One region of the Peribacillus sp. SRI_006 genome, then DNA from elsewhere that is predicted to be linked to it. Evidence: riboswitches for the same ligand, from Rfam matches in the RefSeq annotation. Region 1 holds a riboswitch; each other region holds the start of a gene.
What was found. Region 1 has a riboswitch for S-adenosylmethionine ahead of AC2YHV_RS20455 (YezD family protein). Riboswitches for the same ligand answer to the same signal wherever they lie in the genome.

Region 1 (4,943 bases):
GACTTCCTTACGGCTAAAGGTAGCTGGAGGAATTTCTCCATTACGCAACATTTCCCTTACCTTCGTTCCAGACAGGATGACATGGTCTTCCTTGCCATGCGGACAAGTTTTAGCGGAAGCCATATTGCCACATGCTTTACAGTAAAAACTATGTTCAAAGAATAATAGCGTGATTCCTAACTCATCTGCGTTAAAGTTCCCGAAGATTTTTTGGGCATCGTATGTGCCATAATAATCGCCCACACCCGCATGATCACGTCCGACGATAAAATGGGTGCAACCATAATTTTTACGGACCATCGCATGGAAAATGGCTTCTCTAGGTCCTGCATAACGCATGGCAGCAGGGAAAACTGCAAGGGAGACGCGATCCTTCGGATAATATTTGTCAAGCAGAACTTTATAGCTTTCCATTCTTACATCTGCCGGAATGTCATCTGATTTAGTGGCACCGACGAGAGGATTTAAGAATAAACCGTCGACGATCTCCAATGCTGTCTTTTGAATATATTCATGTGCACGGTGAACAGGGTTCCTCGTTTGGAAACCGACAACCGTTTCCCATCCTTTTTCAGCGAAAGCCTTCCTTGTCTCGACTGGGTCCAAATAATGAGCTTGAAATAGCGGACGCTCTATTCTCTTGATCAACTTTATTTCCCCGCCGACATATACATCCCCGCGGTTATATAAGTTTTTTACTCCAGGATGCTTCTCATCAGCTGTTTGATATACCAATGTCGCTTCCAATTGCTTATCTGGAGTGTAAATATCAGAAACGGAGAGAACCCCGTATGTTTCACCATCATGGGTTAATGTTACTTCTTCACCTATAGTAAGGCTTCCTGCAGTTTCTTCGGTCAAAGGCAGCGTAATCGGGATGCTCCATACATGTCCGCTGCTTAGCCTCATATCCTTTACCACTGTCTCATAGTCACTTTTTGTAAAGAATCCTTTAATCGGGCTGTAGGCACCCGTCCCTATCAATTCAAGATCGCTTAAAGCAATTTCATCGATTTCGATTGACTTCGTTATTTTACTAAAATCATATTTTGGTTCCCAAAGATCGATTAATGTTCCTCCGTGCGGTAAACTGATTGTCATGCTAATTTCCCCCTATGGTTTCTATTTATTTATGCCTATAATTTCTATTTATTTAAGATAAATGCAATCCGCATTCCGTTTTTTGAGCCCCTTGCCAACGGCCTGAGCGTAAATCATCTGCATTGAAGGCAGGTGCAGTACACGTTTTACATCCAATACTCGGATATCCATTATCATGCAGGACATTATATGGAAGTCCATTTTTGTGGGCATAGCGCCAAACATCTTTCCATGTCCAATGTATGAGCGGGCATATTTTAACTGATTTGAACTTATTATCCTTATTGATATACTCGGTCTTAGCTCTTGTTTCGGATTGCTCCCTCCGCAGTCCCGAAAGCCAGGCTGTTGCCGATGAAAGCACATCTGTAAGCGGAACAATTTTACGGATGTTACAGCACTTATTGGAATCACTAAGCCATAATTCATCGCCATATTCCGCCGCTTGTTCCTCAAGCGTCAAGTCAGGTTTCTTCATTTCGATCAAAAGCTTCGGATATCGCTTCTTCACTTCCTCGATCAATTGGTAAGTTTCCTCAAAATGAACATCTGTATCTAGGAAAACTATTTTTGCCGAAGGATTGACCTTCGCCAATAAATCCGTAAGCACGATGCCTTCAATACCAAAACTGCAAGCATAAATCAGTTTGTCTCCATAATGGTCATTCGCCCATTGCAGTACTTCCAAAGCACCTTTTGTCTCAGTGTCTTGAGGAAATACAGGGAAGTCCCCTGTATTGAAATTTTCATAGTTTATTAATGCAGCCAACTTTGTAGCCCCCTCTAAAAACTTGCTGTATCAGGTTAGAGTAACTGTTGATCAATTCCCGTTGTAATCTTCCCCGGGTTATTTGAATCTAGGAAAAAGAGACGAATCTAACCAATACTCTCTTTATATCAGTTAAACCCGCCTCTAGTTTTTCTAGTCAGCAGATACCTTATTTAATTCTTAGTTTTTCATTTCTCTCCATTTGAATGATTTTACCATCCTGGACAATAAGTGTAATGGATCCATATTTCATTGAATTAAGCATTTCTTGAAGTCGTTCAAAAATTTCTTCAAGCTGATTCTCTTTATTCAAACCAGTTCCTCCTTTAAGAAAACCCGCGAATATTTTATTTTAAATTTTTTAGATTTATATAATTCCATACAACCTTACATTGTTATGGTCTGCCTAAAATTTTCACAAAAAACAAAAATCTTTCCATGATGGAAAGATCGCAAGGTAAATATCTTTACCTTATCTTCCAAAATGATCAACATTTTGTTGGAGTTAGCACCTTGCATCCATCATGCAGGTTGCCGGACTTCAAAGGGCCAATTCCCTCCGTCGCTCTGGATAAGTTTTATTATTTTAAATATTAACATATATTTAATCCTTGTCAATGGAGTTTTCTTATAAAATAACTTGGTTTAATATTATGGATGAACTGTTATTTTTATACACACTATTCAATTTATGATTTTATGTTCATATAAATACGAAAATAGACTCGTCTTTTTAGATAAAATCTCCAAAAAAATGAGTCTATTTTCATTAATAGGCCTATTATTGACGCGTGTTATTCTAAAAAAATTTCTAAGGTTCCAGTCTTTTTATAGAAGGAATTAATTTATTGAAGTCATTAATTTCTTAACTGTATCGCTTCTACAAATTCTTGAACCTGACTCTGGACGCGATCAATTAAATGCAAATCATTGATCGGATTTTCTGGATTCTGTTTATCTATTTCCTTATCAACAAAATAAATCCCCTGCAGCGGCTCGCCTTTTAATATTGAAATTAATGGTTTAAGCGCATAGTCAATCGCCAATAGATGCCTGTTACTTCCACCAATCATGATTGGCAACACCGGCTTACCCTTAAGAGCACCTTCTGGCAGCAAATCAATCAATGCTTTCAATACACCTGTATAAGAAGCCTTATAAACCGGTGAACCTATAATGACTCCTCTGGCTGCTTGAATTCGCTCTGAAAGCTTTGAGATATCCTCGCTATTATATTTCCCTTGGAATAAATCATCTGCTGAGAAATCCGTAATCGAGAAATAAGCTGTAGTAAATCCTGCATTTTCGACTAATGATTGAATATGTTTTAGTGAAATGTCCGTTCTTGATGGAATAGCCGGACTTCCTGATAAAATTACGATATCGCTCATTTGATACCCTCCAATGTTACAAGATTTCCAGATATAATTTTCTTAAAGCATTTCGTGAAGTATACATTTATCGTAATTGTCTGAAAAATATAAGTCAAATCTTACACTCTGGACTTCTACTCTTAATGAAAAAAGAAACGGTCATATTTACGGCTTGATGCTCATGCCCTTAAATATGACCGTTTCATTATGTATGATTTTGTTTCCCATGAATACCATATACCAAAAGTTGAGCAATGCTCTTAATTCGTTCAGAAGTAAAATATGGCTCCTTTTTTTGTTGATGGATCTCATAATGTGTAGATAAAGCCAATGTGAAAGAAATGATTCCTACATTAAATAAAATAATATCAGAGATATATTGTATCTCTCCGCTATCTATTCTCTTCTGTATTTCAATATGCCTGGCATTTGGCTTGAAAATCTGATCTACATATTGCTTTGAAATATCTTGATCGAATTGTGTTTCCCTAAATAATATCGAAAACTGTTCTTTATTTTCAAGAATTTTTTTTATCATGGTAGTAACATGATTCTCCACTAGATCATCCGTGGATAGATGGCTAGTCCCATCTTCAGATTCCTCTTTTTCATTAGGGGTAATTGTAGCCAAAAGCAAATCTTTTTTGCTGTCAAAGTATTTGTAAATAGTAGCTTCGGAAACATTGCATGCAGAGGCAATTTCATTCGTTCTTGTCATGTCAAAACCTTTAGTGGCAAAAAGAGTCCGGGCTACATTTATGATTCGTTCTTTGGTTTGCTGCCCTTTTTTCAAAAATATCAACCTTCTTTTATAAAGATAAGACCGGTTTCACCCATCTATTTCCCATGATATATCGCTGGTATCAATCGGTCAATATTACCTTTGATCTATTAGAATTCAATATTCCCATATATCATAAATAGAAAACATCATCTGGTTGGGACGATGTTTTCTATTTATGAAAATCACTTAAAAGATGCATAGCCATCATCGACCATGACTACACTTCCATTGATCGCATAAAGACATGGGAATCATCGATAAATTGAATGCAAGTCAAATGCGCGGTGAATTGATTAAGCCAGAAGCCATTGCAAATGCCGTCTATCTATTATCGTTAGAGGAAGCGGATAACCTTGTATGATAGGAGTGCCGACCCCGCCCGGCGCAATGCCCACAACACGTATGCCATGAGCACCCAATTCCAAAGCTGCTGTCTGTGTCATCATTCTTACAGCGCCTTTAGTCGCCTGATAGGCAAAAGTCCCATGGGAAGCTAAGTAGCCAAACACGGAAGCGGTATTTATAATGACTCCCTTGTTACCCAGTTCCTTCATTTTCCGTCCTGCTGCCATGATTCCAATGGCCACTCCGTACTGGTTCACCCCAATCGTTTTGTAGTAACCTTCCATATCTTGGTCTAGGATCATACCGTCCGCACCAATGCCGGCATTATTAAACATGATATCGAGCCTTCCGTATGTTTCCACTGCTTTATTGATTAACGATTCAACATCTTCCTACTTAGAAACATCCGTTTTAACATAAATCGCCACTCCACCATTAGCTGTTATCTGATCAACGGTTTCCCGACCCATTTCTTCATTAAAATCCGCAACAAACCTTGTCCCCTTTTGCTGCAAATTTCAGGCATGTGGCTCGGCATAAACCGCTTGCTCCCCCTGTGATAACTGCAACT
Region 2 (4,943 bases), on a different contig from region 1:
TCTAACAAGTTGTACATTGCTATTATAAATAGCCAAGTGTATTTGCATACGGTATATTAAAATAATACATAAAAACATTCACTTCGGAAAGGAAATGATTGAAAATGATTATTTATCCGTATAAAGGCAAAGAACCTGAAATTGCTGAAAGCGCTTATATTGCTGAAAATGCTGTCGTCACAGGTGATGTCAAAATTGGCGACGAAACATCAATCTGGTTCAATTCCGTCATTCGCGGTGATGTATCCCCAACCATCATCGGAAAAAAAGTAAGTATACAGGATAACAGCATCCTGCACCAAAGCCCAAATAATCCATTGATCATCGAGGATGAAGTAACCATTGGACATCAGGTCATATTACATAGCTGTAAAATCCGCAAAGGAGCTTTAATCGGCATGGGATCGATCGTACTTGATGAAGCCGAAATCGGCGAAGGGGCTTTCATCGGTGCCGGCAGTCTCGTTCCCCAAGGCAAAGTCATTCCACCGAACATGTTGGCATTCGGACGTCCAGCTAAAGTCATCCGCGAAATCAACGAAGAAGATCGTCAGGATATGGAACGCATCGTACGCGAATACGCCGAAAAAGGCCAATACTATAAAACGGCGGAACGGATAAAGTAATGCACGAGCACTTGACTGAAAATTACGAGTATTTGAACGCAACTCACGAGTAAACCGCTGAAACTCACGAGTATTTGCTTCAAATTCACGAGTAAATCGCTCAAACTTACGAGTATTTGCTCCAAATTCACGAGTAAATCGCTCTAGCTCATGAGTATTGCTCCAAACTCACGAGTAAATCGCTCTAACTCACGAGTATGGCCCTTAAAGTTTAATTTCTTTGGGATTTCTTGAATTATTCCCGCAGACGGCTAAGTTAATCCATAAAAAAGGTGCCCCGCAAATAAACGGGACACCTTTTTTTATATGAATTACGCTTGTGCTTTTAATGTTTCTGCTTTGTCCGTGCGTTCCCATGGAAGATCGACATCTGTACGGCCGAAGTGTCCGTATGCAGCTGTTTGTTTGTAAATTGGGCGACGAAGGTCAAGCATTTTGATGATACCAGCTGGACGAAGGTCGAAGTTTGCGCGAACTAGGTCAACAAGGACTTCTTCGCTAACTGTACCAGTTCCGAACGTATCAATGGAGATCGATACAGGCTCTGCCACACCAATTGCGTATGCCAATTGAACTTCCGCTTTGTCGGCAAGGCCGGCTGCCACGATGTTTTTCGCAACGTAACGTGCAGCGTATGCAGCAGAACGGTCAACTTTAGTAGCATCCTTACCAGAGAATGCACCGCCGCCGTGACGAGCGTATCCGCCGTAAGTATCAACGATGATTTTACGTCCAGTAAGACCAGCATCCCCTTGAGGTCCGCCGATTACGAAACGGCCAGTCGGGTTGATGAAGTACTTAGTATCTGCATCGATCAACTCGGCTGGAACGACAGCTTTGATCACATGTTCTTTTAGATCGGCTTGAATTTGTTCAAGCGTAATTTCTGCATCATGCTGTGTAGAGATGACGATTGTATCTACACGTACAGGACGGTTATTCTCATCATATTCCACGGTTACCTGTGTTTTACCATCAGGGCGTAGGTAAGCAAGAGTTTCATCTTTACGAACTTGGGTCAAGCGGAATGAAAGTTTATGCGCCAATGAAATCGGAAGCGGCATAAGCTCTTCTGTTTCATTACAAGCGAATCCGAACATAAGACCTTGGTCCCCTGCACCGATTGCATCGATTTCTTCATCTGACATGTTTCCTTCACGAGCTTCCAATGCTTTATCGACACCAGCTGCGATATCGGCAGACTGCTCATCAATGGAACTCAAAACAGCACAAGTTTCAGCATCGAAACCGTATTTCGCACGTGTGTAGCCAATTCCTTTAACCGTATCACGAACGATACGCGGGATATCCACGTAAGCGGACGTTGTAATTTCACCAGCAACAAGTACAAGACCTGTAGTTACACTAGTTTCACACGCAACACGTGCATTTGCATCCTTAGCTAGGATAGCATCTAAAATGGAATCTGAAATCTGATCACAAATTTTGTCCGGATGGCCCTCTGTAACAGATTCAGAAGTAAATAGACGTTTCTTTGACATCATATTTCCTCCTTGGAAGTTAGTATGTTGTAGGCATAAGCCTGATTTTTACGGAACTCGTTTCCCTCATTAGTTTCAACTATAGACACAGAATTACTTATAAAAAACACAAAAACCTTCCCTGGCAAATGAGGAAAGGTTTAAAATTCTGTCTTCTATCCTTTCACTCTTATCGTTCAAGGGTTTTTTACCTTGCTCAGGTTAGCACCATCACCACTATTCCTTGAAGACCTTCGCTTTATTTTCGGCGATCGATCTTGGAGTCAAGTTCAATATGGCAGGTTGCTGGGTTTCAAAGGGCCTGTCCCTCCACCAACTCGGGATAAGAGAATCCGTACAATTTAAGATATTATCGTATCTGGCTGGAATTTGTCAATGCTTTTCTAAAAAGAACATTTACACCCAGAACGGCGTTCATTTGAAAAAACATGTTGATATAACGTCCTAGAGGGGTTTACAACGCAATATACGAATAGAAATGTTGTAAATTGCCATTAATAATAAAGTATTGAATATCGAAAAGGACGACATCCTGACTTACCCTTTAGACATAGTATTGTTTACTTACTTCCTATTTAAATAAATTTTTCCTAATGAAAGTATATGCGACCATCCTGACTCGGTTCCTGCCGGATTAAAATGATTAATGCGGCCAGCTGAAAATAATCACAAATTAAAAGAAATAGTATAGACTAATTAAATGAATGTGTTATACTAATTATAATCTAAAAACTCAAACAAAGGAAGGTACCTCATATATGAATTCTGTAGATGTTTCTAATGAGTTACACCAATTATTAACAGGAAACAATGTGCAAACTCAACTATCAGTTCCTCAATTGGTCGAAAAAGTACTAAGCAGAAATGAAGGCGTTTTAACATCAACCGGCGCGGTAAAAGCTGAAACTGGCAAATATACCGGTCGTTCACCTAAAGATAAATATATCGTGGAAGAAGCATCAGTTAAAGATAAAATCGATTGGGGCCCAGTGAACCGGCCGATTTCCGAAGATGTGTTCAATAAACTATATAATAAAGTAGTTGACTACCTAAAAGCAAAAGAAGAGATTTTTGTTTTTAAAGGTTTCGCTGGTGCAGACGAATCATCACGTCTTCCCATCCGTGTTGTTAATGAATATGCTTGGCATAACCTTTTCGCCCATACTTTGTTCATCCGTCCAAACGAAGAGGAACTGAGAGGTCACGAAGCTGAATTCACGATCGTTTCTGCACCTAACTTCAAAGCGGACCCAGAAGTGGACGGAACTACATCCGAAACGTTCATCATCGTTTCTTTTGAACGCCGTACGATCCTGATCGGCGGAACGGAATATGCAGGAGAAATGAAAAAATCGATCTTCTCGATCATGAACTACTTACTTCCAGAGGCTGGAATCCTTCCAATGCATTGCTCTGCCAACGTAGGACGTGAAGGGGACGTCGCTTTATTCTTCGGACTGTCCGGTACGGGCAAAACAACTTTATCAGCAGACACTAGCCGTAAATTGATTGGCGATGACGAGCACGGCTGGTCTTCTAACGGCGTATTCAACATCGAAGGCGGCTGCTATGCAAAAACGATCAACCTTTCACGTGAAAAAGAACCGCAAATTTTCGATGCAATCCGTTTTGGTGCTGTATTGGAAAATGTTGTTGTTGATCCGGATACGCGTGAAGCAAACTATGATGACAGTTCATTGACTGAAAACACTCGTGCTGCTTACCAAATGCAAGCAATCGATAACATCGTGAACCCAAGTATTGCAGGACATCCAAATACAATCATTTTCTTAACGGCTGATGCTTCAGGAGTTCTGCCTCCAATCAGCAAGCTTTCCAAAGAACAGGCAATGTTCCACTTCCTAAGCGGATACACTAGTAAATTGGCTGGTACTGAAAGAGGCGTAACTTCACCGGAAGCTACATTCTCCACTTGCTTCGGTTCACCATTCTTACCGCTTCCAGCTACACGCTATGCTGAGATGCTTGGTGATAAAATTGACGAGCACAATGCAAAGGTATACCTTGTCAACACAGGATGGACTGGCGGAGCATACGGAACTGGAAGCCGTATGAAACTTGCTTACACCCGTGCAATGGTACAAGCGGCGCTTGAAGGTGAATTAGCGAACATCGAAACGATCAAAGATGATATCTTCGGTTTGGATATCCCGCTTCATGTTCCTGGTGTTCCTGATGAAGTGCTTCAACCAATCAAGACTTGGGCAGATCCTGCCGCTTATAAAGAAGCAGCAACAGACCTTGCCACACAATTCCGTGCAAACTTCAAGAAATTCAAAAGCGTTCCAAGTGAAATCGAAGAACTTGGCGGCCCGACAGCTTAATAAATTGTACACAAAAGGACCAAGCTCTTGCTTGGTCCTTTCAGTTTGTCGGTAAGAAACGTCACTTCCCGAACCATGATTATGGTTTACTTTATTAAGTGCCATGGAAGGCGAAATACCTCGTCTACTGTCGAATAAAGTACCAGTAACCCGAAATACGAAATCTGCGCTAGAACTTACTCCCATACACCCTGAAATATGGCGGCAGCGCTCGAATTTACGGCCTTGCACCCGAATACACGTCTACCGTCGTATTTACTGCCTTGAAGCTCGAAATATGCCATCTGTGGTCGAAATTACTGCCTTTTAGCACGTAATAAGGCGACTGCTCTCGAATCTACTAGCTTACAGCCCGAAATACGGCTCTTTCAGTCGAATTTACTACCTTGTACCCCGAAATACGGCATCTGTAGTCGAATTATAACTGCCTTGAAGCTCGAAATACGCCATCTGTGTCGAATTTACTGCCT
Region 3 (4,943 bases), on a different contig from region 1:
TATTGGAATCCTTAAAGAAATGGAAAATTCCTCAATATAATGTTTCAACAGATATGCTGCATTTCCATATTTTAAGGCATTTCATCTTCTTTTTCCCTATTCTTGAAAGCTTCATGAGTGACAATATCCTCAATCTGTTCATACTGGCGGCTGTGTTCCTTCTCTTCGCTAATTCTATTATTGGGTAAATTTCCTGGATGTCCTTTTTCTTTATGATTAAAATTTTTACCACGACTCATAACTCATTCTCTCCTTTCCATTCATTGTTTGTCTAGTTTTCCCAAGCACGAAAAAAATATGATTTAATTTCTCTTTTTACAGTTTTTGCAAAAGGGTTGGTTTACCTGTAATTTCCAGCTGATCTTGCGCGACTTATTTCTGAAGTGTCAAGAAATTAATAATTCAATCCTTTCAAATTACTCGAATCTGAATAAAGAGCTCAAAAAAAACAGGAACCGCCAAATTCCTGTTCTTTTTGTTTATAGGTTTCCCGACTACTTACATATTTAATAACAATATTTTTGATAACAAAAAAGGCTAGGAGAACGTTACCACGGAAGGTCGCCACTTTCTTGAAATGCCCGCAATATGATGAGGAGCGGTTCTGCAACATCCTCCAATTATATTTGCCCCCGCATGGTGCCAATCTTCAGATTTCACATCGAGCCTATTACATGATTCTGGACCATGCCATGTTTTAGTTTCTGGATTATATGATTCACCGGAATTCGGATAAACGATAATTGGTTTATTCGTGTTTGCACGCAACACCTGTATGGCTTCCGTGATAACTGATACAGGCGCACAGTTGATGCCAATTGCGGCAATTTGCTCACTGTCCCCAAACAATCTGGCACACTCCTCCAGCAATGTGCCGTCACTTATCGCTTTTTCATTTTTCAAAGAAAAGGACAGCCAAGCATAAACTTCTGGATAATCTTTCAATAATGAATGTAATACTTTTGCTTCTTGCAGGGAAGGAATCGTTTCAAATGCTAAAATGTCAGCTCCTGCTTCAATCAAAGCTGATATTCGTGAGCGATGAAATGCCGCCAAAGTTTCATCTGAAACACCATAATTCCCAACATACTCTGAACCATCTGCAAGATAAGCCCCATAAGGTCCAACTGATGCAGCAACCAATGGCTTAGGTCTAATCGTTTGATATTCTTCCTTCCAAAAGTCATCTCTTGCTTTTCTTGCTAGTAAAACCGTTTTCCTGATTAGATCTAATGCCTCTTTTTCTTGTATTCCGCGGAGGGCGAAACCTTCAACCGTTGCTTGATAGCTTGCCGTTATCGCACAGTCAGCACCAGCTCGAAAGTAGTCAGAGTGCACCTGGTAAATCACTTCTGGATCTTCAAGTAATACACGTGCAGACCACAGGGGATCGTCCAAATCACACCCATGACTTTCAAGCTCTGTAGCTAAAGCTCCGTCCAAAATCATAACTGAATGACCTTGTAAAATTGCTTCAATTGGGTTAATTTTATTTTTCATGGTCTACTCCTCTTTTCTTTATGGTTTGTGTCAGATAATAACTTCCATAGCAAAACAAAATAAACGGAATGCCACAATATAGTGCTATTCTTTGTGTAGGATCAAATGCAATTCCTATGCAAGAAGCAAGACATAGCATAAATGAAACGATTGGTACGAATGGATATAATGGTGTATGATAAGCCAAATCATTAACTGAGTTTCCTTCGTTTATATATCGTCTGCGAAATAGAAACTGTGACGCGCTAATACTCATCCAAACTATAACCACGGCTAGTCCAGAAATGGATACAAGCACTATATATACAGTATCCGGCGCAATAATACTCGAGAAAAGTGCTAAAACACCGCCCAGCATACTGAAAAGGACTGCATTCAAGGGAACACCCCGTTTTGTCAATTTTGCAAATATTGGTGAAATAGTTTTCTTATCTGCAAGTGACCAAAGCATCCTGGATGAGGCATATAGTCCTGAGTTCGCAGCGGACAAAATGGCAGTTAATATAACAAAGTTCATAATATCCGCTGCATATGGCACTCCAATTCGTTCTAGAACGGCAACAAAGGGGCTCTCTAATACGCTTGCATCCGAAACAGGCAATAATGCGGATAAAACAACGATGGTACCTACAAAAAAGATAATCAATCTCCATAATGTCATACGGATTGCCTTTGGAATCGTTTTTTCCGGATTCACAGTTTCTCCAGCTGCAACTCCGATCAATTCAGTTCCAGAAAATGCAAAATTCACCGCGAGCATCGTCATTAGAATGGCAAAAGCACCATTTGGAAATAAACCTGCACTTGTAACATTGGAAAATAACGGAGCTGATTGTGCGTTAATCATTGGAATGAAACCTATCATTGCCGCAGCTCCCAGAATAATGAATATTACAATAGCAAATACCTTTATAGACGCAAACCAGAATTCGGATTCAGCAAAAAACTTAACGGTCCACGCATTTAATGCCAAAACCAAAATGGCAAATAGAGCACTCCATATCCAGACACTGATCGATGGAAACCATCGCTGCATCAACAATCCTGCAGCCGTGAATTCCGAACCTAGTGCAACAGTCCAGGTTAGCCAATACAACCAGGCTACTGTATACCCTGTCCCTGGTCCGATGTATTTGGCTGCGTAACTATGAAACGCACCTGTCTCGGGCATATGCACTGATAGTTCACCTAGACATAGCATGACTAGATAAACCACCAATGCACCAATCAGATACGAAAGGATGGTTCCGAACGGACCAGCCTGTTGAATCGTATAACCCGAACTTAAGAATAAACCAGTTCCAATCACCCCGCCAAGCGATAGCATTATTATATGCCGTGCTTGCATTTGCCTTTGAAAATCATGCTTCCTTTTGTTATCCATTCTTACTCTCCTTAATCTTGCATCCAGAAAAAACGAAAACGCACTCTAAAAAAGAGTGCGTTACTGACAAATAAACACGTACGGTCTTATCTATCAAGGTTTCACCCCCTGGAATTAGCACAGTGTCTTTGTAGACCTGTTGCTGAGGTTTCATAGGGCCAGTCCCTCCACCTCTCTGGATAAGAAATTATTTTTTTATAACTGTATCAATCTATGAAAAATTTGTCAAGTTTTGTTTCGGAATGTAAAGACTTCCTTTTAAATGCTAACGATCATGGCGTCTGCGGCATTAATATTAAAAGGTTGCTTATTTTTGGAACAGGCGCTAAGCGTATTATAATGGCAAATAAAACTAACCGGGGTCATTTTGGTCTTAAAAATGGCAACATCTTAAAAGATGTCGCCATTTTTTTCTTTTTCCTTAAGGACGTTCTATTTCAAATAATTCCCCTAGTTTTGTATAAGTATGACCTGCTAATCTTGCTACAGGTTTTAGCCCATTCGGGTCAATACGGCCATTATGGTAAATATCTTGCTCTATATGATAGCAGACTATTTTCCCTATCAGTAAATCACAACCAGGTTCATTCTTGGAACCTGCCAATGGAATCGATTGCTCTAATGTACATTCAAAACGCACCTTCGCTTCTTCCAATCCTGGTACGGATACCCTATCACTAACAGCCAGCCTGAAATTAGTAAGACCCAATTCACTTTCTTCAGATGGGAGTTCCTTGGCCGTTCGATTTGCATCAGCAACATTATTTTCGTCAGTGATATGAACAACGAACTCACCTGTTTGAATTGCATTTCGGGCTGTATCCTTTGAAACTCCTTCTTTCCGTTGAACAGAAATGGAAATCATCGGAGGATTTGAACTGACTATGTTAAAAAAGCTGAACGGCGCTATATTGATTGTACCGGTTTCGGATTGTGTCGTAACCAGCGCTATAGGTCTCGGTATAATGCTTCCAGTCAAAAACTTATAATTATCCCGTTCAGTCAGACTTTCAGGGTTAACAGAAATCATCTTCATTCCCCCTCATTCTTATAAAAAGTTCTTTTGAAACCATGAACCTGCTGCATCAACCTCTGAACGTGTCAACTGATGACCGTAATTTTCCCACTGAACTTCAACTGTAGCGCCAGCTTGCTGTAAAAGTTGATTAAGTTCATCAGTTTCTTCTGCCGGGCAAATCGGATCGTTTTTACCTGCAGCTATAAATACAGGTATATCTGAAAGGGACGGCAAAGCAATCCCTCGTCTTGGAACCATTGGATGATGAAGAATCGCTCCTTGTAAGGCCCCCTCGTAATGGAACAGCAAACTTGCCGCTATATTTGCACCATTGGAATAACCTAATGCCACCACTCTGTCACGGTCGAAGTCATATTTTCCGGACGCTGATTCCAAGAAGTCATAAAGCTCCTTCGTTCGGAAAATCAAATCCTCTTCATCAAAAACCCCTTCAGCTAACCGTCGGAAAAAACGGGGCATTCCATTTTCAAGTACATTTCCCCGTACGCTCAGTACGGACGAACCCGGTGAAACCATTTCGGATAATGGCAAGAGATCTGTTTCCGTTCCTCCAGTGCCATGTAACAGCAGTAGTAACGGAGCTTCTGGATTACTTCCTTTTTGAAAAATATGTTTCATCATTTATCCTCCTCTAGTAGTCTCGGCACTGCCGGCAGTAACGTTTTTTCCATAACTTCCCGCTTTTCTTCCAACCATGGCGGCAGCATTAATTTACTGCCCATCGTTTCCTTCGTTTCATCATGAGCAAAGCCAGGTGGATCTGTGGCAACTTCAAAGAGTATGCCTCCATCTTCCCTGAAATAAATCGCATCGAAGTATTGTCGGTCTGTAAAGGGTGTCACACCATAGCCATGGTTACCGATATGCTCCCTCCATTCTTTATGATCTTCATTATCGCTCGCACGCCATGCAATGTGATGGACAGTTCCCACTCCGATTTTACCGTTTGGTAAAACCGTTTTTTTAACATCGATCAAATTGCCGATATCCGATGTGGATTTGAAGCGGATGAAATCGCCC
Region 4 (4,943 bases), on a different contig from region 1:
GGAAGCAGTTCCGAAGGGAAATGCCGGAAGCGAACCACCTGTATATTAATAAAATGTACAAAGAAGTGGAGAGCTCACCCGAACATCATATCGCAACTGTGCTCCTATCTGCCAATATGAATGTGAAAATGAAATTTTTAAGTCAAAGGGTGAACGACTAATTGATGCAAGAATGGAAAGAAGAAGAGTGTAAGCTTGCTGTTGAAAAAGGTGAAACCTTTTGCTTATATTTATATACACCTTTATGCGGAACCTGTCAGGTGGCCTCCAAGATGCTGACGATATCCTTGGAGCTTTTCCCCGAATTGAAGGCAGGCAAAATGAATATGAACTATATCCAAGCAATTGCCGAATCATATGAAATCGAAAGTGTTCCTTGCTTATTGCTTTTCAAAGAAGGGCAGCTGCACAAAAAAATATATGCCTTTCAATCCGTTCCTTATTTGTACGGATTGCTTAAGGAAATCAGTTAGGAAACCAATCAGAACCGCGGTTGGTTTTCTTTGTTGCTGACATTTGAATGAGGGCAGGAAATAAACAAAGAATATTCTAACAATTCATTGACTGATTTAATCTAAAATGCTATATTTTGAATTAAGTAATGGCAGAATTTAATAGTTCTTATCAAGAGTGGCGGAGGGACTGGCCCGACGAAGCCCGGCAACCGGTATAAATTTTTATATACGGTGCTAATTCCAGCAGAGTGTTGGCTCTGGTAGATGAGGTGTGTTCTTGAAACCTCTTCTTATTGAAGTGGTTTTTTTGTTTATAAAAAGCCAGATTTCATATAAATCCAACTAAATCCATAGAAAAAGGTGAAATTAAATGTCAGAGAAAAAGTTGCGTTTTGAAACATTGAGTGTTCATGGCGGTCTGCAAGCTGATGAAACAGGTGTCCGTGCCGTTCCTATCTACCAAAGCAATGCATACTTGTTCAAGGACACCGACCATGCAGCAAATTTATTTGGCCTGAAGGAGAATGGCTATATATATTCACGGCTTCATAATCCCACGGTCAGCGTTTTTGAGGAAAGAATGGCCTTATTGGAAGGCGGTATCGGCGGATTGGCAACGGCAAGCGGAATGGCTGCCATCTCACTTTCAATCCTGAATATTGCTGCTGCAGGGGATGAGATTGTTTCAGCCTCTACATTATATGGCGGTACGTATAACCTTTTCGAAAACACTCTTCCTAAATATGGGATCAAAGTGAAGTTCGTTTCTCCCGATGACCCTGAGAATTTCAAAAGGGCGATTACACCAAGAACTAAAGCCATTTTTGCTGAAACGATCGGAAATCCAAGTTTGAGGGTGCTCGATATTGAAGCGGTAGCGGAAATCGCCCACGAAGCCGGCATACCTTTAATCATTGATAATACCTTCGCGACACCGTATCTTTGCAGACCCATTGATTTTGGAGCGGATATTGTCATCCATTCCGCTACAAAATGGCTTCTTGGAAATGGAACGACGCTAGGCGGTGTCATCGTGGATGGAGGTAAATTCGATTGGAACTCGCCGAACTATCCTGGCTTCACGGAGCCTGACCCAAGTTACGACGGTCTGGTATACGCCGAGGCAGTTGGCCCTGCCGCATTCATAACGAAAGCCCGGGTCCAGTTACTACGTGATTTGGGCCCTGCGCTAAGTGCCCAAAGTGCATTCCAGTTCACGCTTGGACTTGAAACGCTGCATGTAAGGATGAAAGAGCATCTATCAAACACCAAGTCTGTCATCCAATATTTAAAAAACCATCCTGCCGTGACCTGGGTTTCACATCCTGGTGATGAGGATCATCCCGATAAAGCCCTTGCGGATAAATATTTGCCAAAGGGAGCTGGATCTGTCGTCACATTTGGGATTCAAGGTAATCGCGAAGCTGGGGCAAAACTTATCAATTCGGTGGAATTATGGTCCCATGTGGCGAATGTAGGGGATGCGAAGAGCTTGATCATCCACCCAGCAAGTACGACCCATCAACAATTGAATGAGGCGGGTCTTGCGAAAGCGGGTGTAAGTGCCGATCAAGTCCGTTTATCGATTGGGATTGAAAATGTAGACGACTTAATAGAAGATTTGGAGCAGGCAATTGAAAAGGCGACGAACATCGTCTCCTTGACTTCCAAAACGCTTTAAGCAAAGTTCCTGTTCATTCTTGTACTAGAAATAATATACATTGCGCTCCTTTTTTATCTATGATAAAATTTCTCCATACTAAAGAACTTAATGATGTACAAATATTCTATATATTAGCTCTTATCAAGAGAGGTGGAGGGATGTGCCCGATGAAACCCGGCAACCGACAAGGAGATTTCCTTGGAAAGGTGCCAATTCACACAAAGTTTAATCACTTTGGAAGATGAGAGGAAGGCCTGTTTCTTCACCTGCCTTTCTGCTCATGCAGAAAGGTTTTTTCTATTTTAATTGGGAAAACTTTTACATGATAGGAGAAACAGACTAATAATGTAGAGAAATCAACTAAGTTCATAGGTTTTATTGGATAAAAGAGGTGAGGGTTAATGATTACATTGACGAAAGTCAGTAAGCTGTTCCGAACAGGAAAAGGAAACAGTGAGACGATCAAGGCTGTAAATAATGTGAATGTTGAAATAAATAAAGGCGAGATTTTCGGGATCATCGGTTACAGTGGAGCGGGGAAAAGTACTTTGATCAGAATGCTCAATGGATTGGAAACACCGACAGAGGGATCCGTTGTGGTGGCTGAAAAGGAAATTTCAAAAATTAAAGGGGCTCAGCTCCGTAAGGCCCGTCAAGAAATCAGCATGATTTTCCAGCATTTCAATCTATTATGGTCAAGGACCGTTCAGGAGAATATATCTTTCCCGTTGGAAATTGCAGGTATTTCTAAACCTGAACGCACCAAGCGTGTGAACGAATTGATCAAGTTAGTCGGACTTGAAGGCAGGGAAAAGGCCTATCCTTCGCAATTAAGCGGAGGGCAAAAGCAAAGGGTGGGAATAGCCAGGGCTCTGGCAAATGACCCTAAAGTGCTGCTGTGTGATGAAGCGACTTCTGCTTTGGATCCGCAGACTACCGACTCCATACTCGAATTGCTTGTTGACATCAATCAGCGTTTGGGATTGACGATCGTCTTGATTACGCATGAAATGCATGTAATACGTAAAATCTGCCATCGCGTCGCCGTGATGGAAAGCGGGCAGGTTGTTGAACAGGGTCCTGTCCTGGATGTCTTCAAGAATCCTAAAGAACAAATGACGAAGCGTTTCGTGCAACAGGTAACGGAACCGGAAGAAACGAAAGAAACGATGGACCATTTGCTCGAACGCTATCCAGCAGGCAAAGTGATTCAATTGACCTTTGTAGGTGATCATGCAGAAAGCCCATTGATCACCAAGCTTGTACGTAACTTCGAGTTGGATGTCAATATCGTTCAAGGTAAGATATCCCAAACAAGAAGCGGTTCATATGGAACATTGTTTATCCATCTAGATGGCAAAGAGGATGAAATGCTCCGCGCAATCGAATTCATTAAAGCACAGCAGGTAGGCGTGGAGGTGATTACTCATGCTTGAAGAATTATTGCCGAATGTTGATTGGGAAGACATCATTGAAGCTACGAAAGAAACGCTTTACATGACAAGCGTCTCTGTAGTGGCAACCTTTTTTATAGGCATAATACTAGGATTGATCCTTTTCCTGACAGGGAAGGGTAATATGTGGCAAAACCGGGCTGTTAACGGAGTCATGAGTGCTGTCGTCAATATATTCCGTTCCATTCCATTTCTTATTTTGATCGTGCTGCTCATTCCTTTCACTAAAGCGCTTGTCGGTTCCATGATCGGTGAGAACGCTGCACTGCCGGCACTTATTATCGGTGCTGCCCCATTTTATGCGCGTATGGTTGAAATCGGCCTTCGTGAAATCGATAAAGGTGTAATTGAAGCCGCTAAATCGATGGGGGCAAAAACGAGCACGATCATTTGGAAGGTCCTTCTTCCAGAGTCGATGCCTGCCCTTATTTCCGGGATTACGGTAACATCGATTGCATTGGTTGGATATACCGCAATGGCCGGGGTCATCGGCGCTGGCGGGCTTGGTAACCTAGCCTATTTGGACGGCTATCAAAGAAATCAAAATGACGTTACGCTTGTAGCGACAATCGTTATTCTAATTATCGTCTTCATAATTCAAATTATTGGAGATGTGATTACATCTAAATTGGACAAAAGATAAAGGGAGATGAATAGGATGAAAAAGTTTTTAGGATTTGCATTAATCTTAGTGTTATCTATCGCTTTGGCTGCTTGTGGAAGTGAAAAGGATAAAAGCGGCAGCGATACGGATAAAGAATCGAAGAAAATAGTTGTAGGGGCATCCAATGTTCCTCATGCAGAAATCCTTGAGAAAGCTAAACCGCTTCTTAAAGAAAAAGGAATCGATTTGGAAATTGAAACGTTCCAGGACTATGTTTTACCGAATAAGGCGTTGAATGATAAGGAATTGGATGCTAACTACTTTCAACACATTCCATATTTAGAGGGGCAAATTAAAGAAAATGGATATGACTTCGTCAATGCTGGCGGAATCCATATCGAGCCGATTGCTCTATATTCACAAAAATATAAAAGCATTGATAAACTTCCGGAAGGCGCAACAATTATTATGAGCAGCTCTGTTGCTGATCATGGACGCGCTTTATCCCTTTTGGAAAAGAATGGCCTGATCACTTTGAAAGAAGGCATCGATAAAACGACGGCTACAACGAAAGACATCGTTGAAAATAAGAAAAACCTTAAATTCGATGCCGATTATGAAGCGGCCCTGCTTCCTAAAATTTATGAGAGCGGCGAAGGCGATGCAGTCTTGATCAACTCCAACTATGCAATTGACGCCGGTTTGAATCCGCTTAAAGATTCGATTGCGATTGAAGATTCCGAATCACCTTATGTGAATGTCATTGC

Region 2: another riboswitch for S-adenosylmethionine. It lies ahead of metK (methionine adenosyltransferase); the one in region 1 lies ahead of AC2YHV_RS20455 (YezD family protein).
Region 3: another riboswitch for S-adenosylmethionine. It lies ahead of mmuP (S-methylmethionine permease); the one in region 1 lies ahead of AC2YHV_RS20455 (YezD family protein).
Region 4: another riboswitch for S-adenosylmethionine. It lies ahead of AC2YHV_RS10450 (methionine ABC transporter ATP-binding protein); the one in region 1 lies ahead of AC2YHV_RS20455 (YezD family protein).

What each region holds. Positions count from the first base shown of each region.
Region 1 covers NZ_JBYCZT010000014.1:130,107-135,049, reverse strand. The annotation lists gene sat (sulfate adenylyltransferase) at 1-1,101, opposite strand, end outside; gene AC2YHV_RS20460 (phosphoadenylyl-sulfate reductase) at 1,154-1,870, opposite strand; gene AC2YHV_RS20455 (YezD family protein) at 2,040-2,183, opposite strand; SAM riboswitch class I at 2,340-2,448, opposite strand; gene ssuE (NADPH-dependent FMN reductase) at 2,728-3,261, opposite strand; gene AC2YHV_RS20445 (TetR/AcrR family transcriptional regulator) at 3,449-4,036, opposite strand; partial or broken gene AC2YHV_RS20440 (SDR family NAD(P)-dependent oxidoreductase) at 4,321-4,943, opposite strand, start outside.
Region 2 covers NZ_JBYCZT010000010.1:32,232-37,174, reverse strand. The annotation lists gene AC2YHV_RS15605 (gamma carbonic anhydrase) at 108-626, shown strand; gene metK (methionine adenosyltransferase) at 938-2,131, opposite strand; SAM riboswitch class I at 2,295-2,457, opposite strand; gene pckA (phosphoenolpyruvate carboxykinase (ATP)) at 2,887-4,473, shown strand.
Region 3 covers NZ_JBYCZT010000009.1:34,802-39,744, forward strand. The annotation lists gene AC2YHV_RS14200 (hypothetical protein) at 72-239, opposite strand; gene mmuM (homocysteine S-methyltransferase) at 538-1,500, opposite strand; gene mmuP (S-methylmethionine permease) at 1,490-2,884, opposite strand; SAM riboswitch class I at 2,968-3,070, opposite strand; gene AC2YHV_RS14215 (flavin reductase family protein) at 3,306-3,914, opposite strand; gene AC2YHV_RS14220 (alpha/beta hydrolase) at 3,933-4,541, opposite strand; gene AC2YHV_RS14225 (ring-cleaving dioxygenase) at 4,541-4,943, opposite strand, start outside.
Region 4 covers NZ_JBYCZT010000006.1:151,218-156,160, reverse strand. The annotation lists gene AC2YHV_RS10465 (toprim domain-containing protein) at 1-161, shown strand, start outside; gene AC2YHV_RS10460 (thioredoxin family protein) at 165-473, shown strand; SAM riboswitch class I at 619-726, shown strand; gene AC2YHV_RS10455 (O-acetylhomoserine aminocarboxypropyltransferase/cysteine synthase family protein) at 826-2,136, shown strand; SAM riboswitch class I at 2,254-2,366, shown strand; gene AC2YHV_RS10450 (methionine ABC transporter ATP-binding protein) at 2,520-3,554, shown strand; gene AC2YHV_RS10445 (methionine ABC transporter permease) at 3,547-4,215, shown strand; gene AC2YHV_RS10440 (MetQ/NlpA family ABC transporter substrate-binding protein) at 4,231-4,943, shown strand, end outside.